DNA from 2 places in the Bacillus sp. DX3.1 genome. Region 2 is predicted to be linked to the other one. Evidence: riboswitches for the same ligand, from Rfam matches in the RefSeq annotation. Region 2 holds a riboswitch; the other holds the start of a gene.
What was found. Region 2 has a riboswitch for S-adenosylmethionine ahead of QRE67_RS14255 (M20 family metallopeptidase). Riboswitches for the same ligand answer to the same signal wherever they lie in the genome.
Positions count from the first base shown of each region.

Region 1: linked by a shared signal. The riboswitch ahead of QRE67_RS02250 (cyclase family protein) and the one ahead of QRE67_RS14255 (M20 family metallopeptidase) in region 2 are both predicted to bind S-adenosylmethionine.

Region 1 covers NZ_CP128153.1:441,399-443,605, forward strand. The annotation lists gene QRE67_RS02245 (hypothetical protein) at 1-298, shown strand, start outside; gene QRE67_RS02250 (cyclase family protein) at 323-955, opposite strand; SAM riboswitch class I at 1,047-1,159, opposite strand; gene QRE67_RS02255 (PRK06851 family protein) at 1,314-2,207, shown strand, end outside.
Region 2 covers NZ_CP128153.1:2,896,872-2,899,078, reverse strand. The annotation lists gene QRE67_RS14260 (AAA domain-containing protein) at 1-659, shown strand, start outside; SAM riboswitch class I at 785-889, shown strand; gene QRE67_RS14255 (M20 family metallopeptidase) at 981-2,183, shown strand.

The sequences.
Region 1 (2,207 bases), 2.5 Mb from region 2:
AGTTACAGGAGAAGCTTATAAAATGCCGCCGCTTTGTATTGATGCACTTGCGATGATGCGTGACGGGTTTTTACTAGGAGAAATTGAAGAAAAGTTAAAGGAAGAGTACCCAGAAGAAAAAGTGAATATTCTCGAATTTACGAGACAACTGTTAGAATTAGAGCTTGTTGGGATGATTGATGGGGAAGAAATTATTTGTACAAAAAAGAAAGACAAAGATTATCTTTCTTGGATCCGTCCTCGAATTGGACAGTTATTCTTGAACTGGAATAGAAAATATCGAGGCAGAGATCAATAATGGTCTCTGCTTTTTTGTGATGAACTAAAAGATAACAGCAAATGCTCTCGCGAAAGCACCATCACTATTTTTAATTTTTAGAGGTGCTGCGGAAAAGAAGAAACGCTGCTTTCCAATCGCATCTAAATTTGTTAAGTTTTCGATTAAGTAAATATCATTACCTAATAAAATATGATGGATAGGTGATGTTTCCGTTGTGACTTCATCTGGTGAAATGAAATCTAATCCAACAGATTTCACTTGTAATCGCACTAATTCTTCAGCAAGCTCTTCAGAGAGAGAGAATGCTTCTTCTGCATAAGCTTCTGTATTCCATTTTTTTGAGAGATTGGAATGGAAAATCACAATATCTCCTTCTTTCACTTCAACATCACGTAACACTTCTTTTGATAATTTTCTTTCTTGCACATGTGTTACATCAATGAGAATGGCTTCGCCTACAAACTGATCAAGCGGTAGTTGATCGATTGTTGTTGCTCCTGAAATAAAATGAGCGGGTGCATCACAATGTGTACCGACATGAACAACTGAATGAAAATCTGTTACTTGAAACCCGGTTTCTTCCACGCTTGTAATCGGTTCTAGATGAATCGGTGGTGTTCCAGGAAATTGAGACATATTATTTTCAAATGTTTGTGATAAATCGATAACTTTCATACTTGTATTCCTCCATTCGTGTTAGGTAAAAATAAAAAGCCCTTCTTTCAACCGAGAAAGAAGGGCTTTACATACAGTTATGTAAATTCATGTGTTATCTTCCAAAATGCAATGCATTTTGCAGGATTTAGCACCTGTTCAGTTTGTATAAACTGAGGTTGCCGGGCTTCAAAGGGCCAGTCCCTCTGCCTCTCTCGATAAGAAGTTTTATTAAGTTTTAAAATTAAGAATTTTCGTTATTTTGATTGTAATTCATTTCCTTTTCTATTGCAAGACGAAAAAAATAGGTGTTCACCCAATTGACGGGTGATGCATATTGTAGCTTATGTAAGTAAACTTCTGCAAAGGAGTGAGTGCAGTGACAGGGAGAATTTTAAATTATTATGCTGGTGGTAACACAGCGAGAGGTTTTTATAGCTTATATGAGGAAAATTTAATTGGGCTTGAAAGATTATTCATTTTAAAAGGCGGACCAGGAACAGGGAAATCATCACTGATGAAAGCGATTGGCCGCGAATGGGCTGAAAGAGGATATGATATTGAACTGCTACATTGTTCGTCTGATAATAACTCGATTGATGGTGTGATTATTCCAAAATTAAAAGTAGGGATTGTAGATGGCACCGCACCGCATGTTATTGAGCCGAAAGTGCCTGGCGTTGTGGAAGAATACGTAAACCTAGGAGTTGCTTGGGATTCAGAGCACTTGCGAAAGTATAAAAATGAAATTACACGTTATGTATCAGAAGCAAGTGGTGCGTTCCAATCTGCGTATGCATGTTTTCAAGAAGCGTTAGCAGTTCATGATGATTGGGAGAAAATTTATATTGATAATATTAATTTTCAAAAGGCGAATGAACTAACAGAAGAGCTCATTCAAAAACTGTTCACGGATAAACAAGGGAAACATGCGATTGTGAAACATCGTTTCTTAGGAGCTGCAACGCCAAAGGGTGCGGTTGATTTTGTTCCAAATTTAACAGAAGGTCTTCCGAATCGTTATTTTATAAAAGGGCGTCCTGGTTCTGGAAAATCAACGATGTTAAAAAAAATAGCAGTCGCAGCCGAAGAAAAAGGTTTTGATGTTGAGGTATATCATTGTGGATTTGATCCAAATAGCCTTGATATGATTATTGTAAGAGAATTAGGGTTTGCCATCTTTGATAGTACAGCACCGCATGAATATTTTCCGGTGCGAGAAGGCGATGAGATTATTGATATGTATGATCTTATTGTTACTCCAGGAACCGAT
Region 2 (2,207 bases):
TCCAAGGATCTGAACGTGATATGATGCTGTTTGATACGGTGGATAGTTATCCAAGCGAGCGCCCTGGTGTATTATTCTTTGATCATAAAAACCATCGCCTTGTAAATGTTGCGGTAACAAGGGCAAGGGGGAAATTTATTCAGCTTTCTGACTGCCAATACATGAGGAAAAACCTTTCTCGAAAGCAAGCATTGTCACAATTAACAGCACATTTACAAAGACAAGGGAATGTATATGATCGAACAACATCACGTCCGTTGTTAGAAAGAAAGTTGACGAAACGCTTGCGCTGGTTTGTACAAATGACGATAGAAGAACCGAAGGCATTATTAAAAGATATTCTTTCGGCAAAACAGAAAATTATTGTATCGCTTCCGAGTACAAGACAAATAGATAAAAGAATTTGGCAGGCGCTAGCACGTACAACAGCACAAGTAACAATTTATAGTGAAGGAACAATCCCTTTAAAAAATGCACAAGTATGTCGGAAGAATAAAGCCATGCCTTTTGTTTTGATCGATGATGAAGTATTGTGGGCAGGTGCCCCGTTAACATCAAACGTAATGTTTGAGGGAACTCCTGAATTTCCTTATATCACTGCAAGATTACAAGCGCCTGAAACAATCGGTGTTTTAAAGGGATTTTTAGATGTGCGATAAAGTGAAACTTTAATACTGCCCGCGAAGAGCGGGATAAAGAGATAGGATACAAATTCCTTGACTTTTAGTTGGAATAAAACTAGAATGAAAATAATTTAATAAAATTTTATGAAAATATATACAATTTCTTATCACGAGAGGTGGAGGGACTGGCCCTATGAAACCTCGGCAGCGGATTCAATATGAATACTGTGCCAATTCCAGCAAGTGCAAGACTTGAGAGATAAGAGAGATGGCGATTTTTTGATATGTACTCAAAAGCCTCTTTCTATCCTTTAGAAAGAGGCTTTTTTATGTGTAAATTGAAGGGGGAATAGAAAAATGGGAACAACGCAAGTAGTGTCACACCGTAATGCAATTGTAGAAAGTATCGAAAGAAACAAAGAAACGTATTTGAAAACAAGTCATGATATTCATGAGAATCCAGAACTCGGCAATCAAGAGTTTTTTGCATCAAGAACGTTAAGTTTGCTATTAGGAAGTGCAGGATTTCAATTGCAGCACAATATCGCTGGACATGAAACGGGATTTATTGCTCGGAAAAGCTCTGGCAAACAAGGACCGGCAATTGCCTTTTTAGCAGAATATGATGCACTGCCTGGATTAGGTCATGCTTGTGGTCATAATTTAATTGGCACAATTAGCGTTGCTGCTGCGATTGCCTTATCAAAAACGATTGAAGAAATTGGAGGAGAAATCGTTGTTTTTGGAACACCGGCAGAAGAAGGTGGCCCGAACGGGAGTGCAAAAGCAAGTTATGTAAAGGCTGGTTTATTTCATAATATTGATGCAGCACTGATGATTCATCCGAACGGAAAAACAGCTACGACAAGTCCATCACTAGCAGTAGACCCACTAGACTTTTATTTTTACGGAAAAACAGCACATGCCGCTGCTGCTCCGGAAGAAGGAATTAATGCGTTAGATGCAATCATTCAGTTATATAACGGAATTAATGCACTTCGTCAGCAACTACCAGCTGATGTGAAAATTCATGGTGTCATTACTGAGGGTGGAAAAGCACCAAATATCATTCCAGATTACGCAGCGGCACGCTTCTTTATTCGGGCAGCGACGCGCGGTAGATGTGCCGAGGTTACAGAAAAAGTACGTAACATTGCAAAAGGAGCAGCATTAGCTACAGGTACAACGGTAAAAATCAATCAATTTCAAAATGAAATTGATGAATTATTAGTAACAAAAACGTTTAATGAAATTGTTGCAGAAGAATTAGAGCAATTTGGTGAAGATGTAAATCGTAAGGAACGAATCGGAATCGGTTCAACGGATGCTGGAAACGTGAGCCAAGTTGTTCCGACTATTCATCCGTATATCAAAATTGGACCTGATGATTTAATCGCACATACAGACGAGTTTCGAGAAGCGGCTCGTTCAGAACTTGGAGATCAAGCTTTGTTTACGGCGGCAAAAGCATTAGCTTGTACAGCATATCGTTTGATTACAGAGGAAGGGACATTGAATAAAATTAAAGAAGAGTTTCGGGAAGCGCAGCGAAATCAATAAAGTGAAATTTTGATCAGTGGGGGT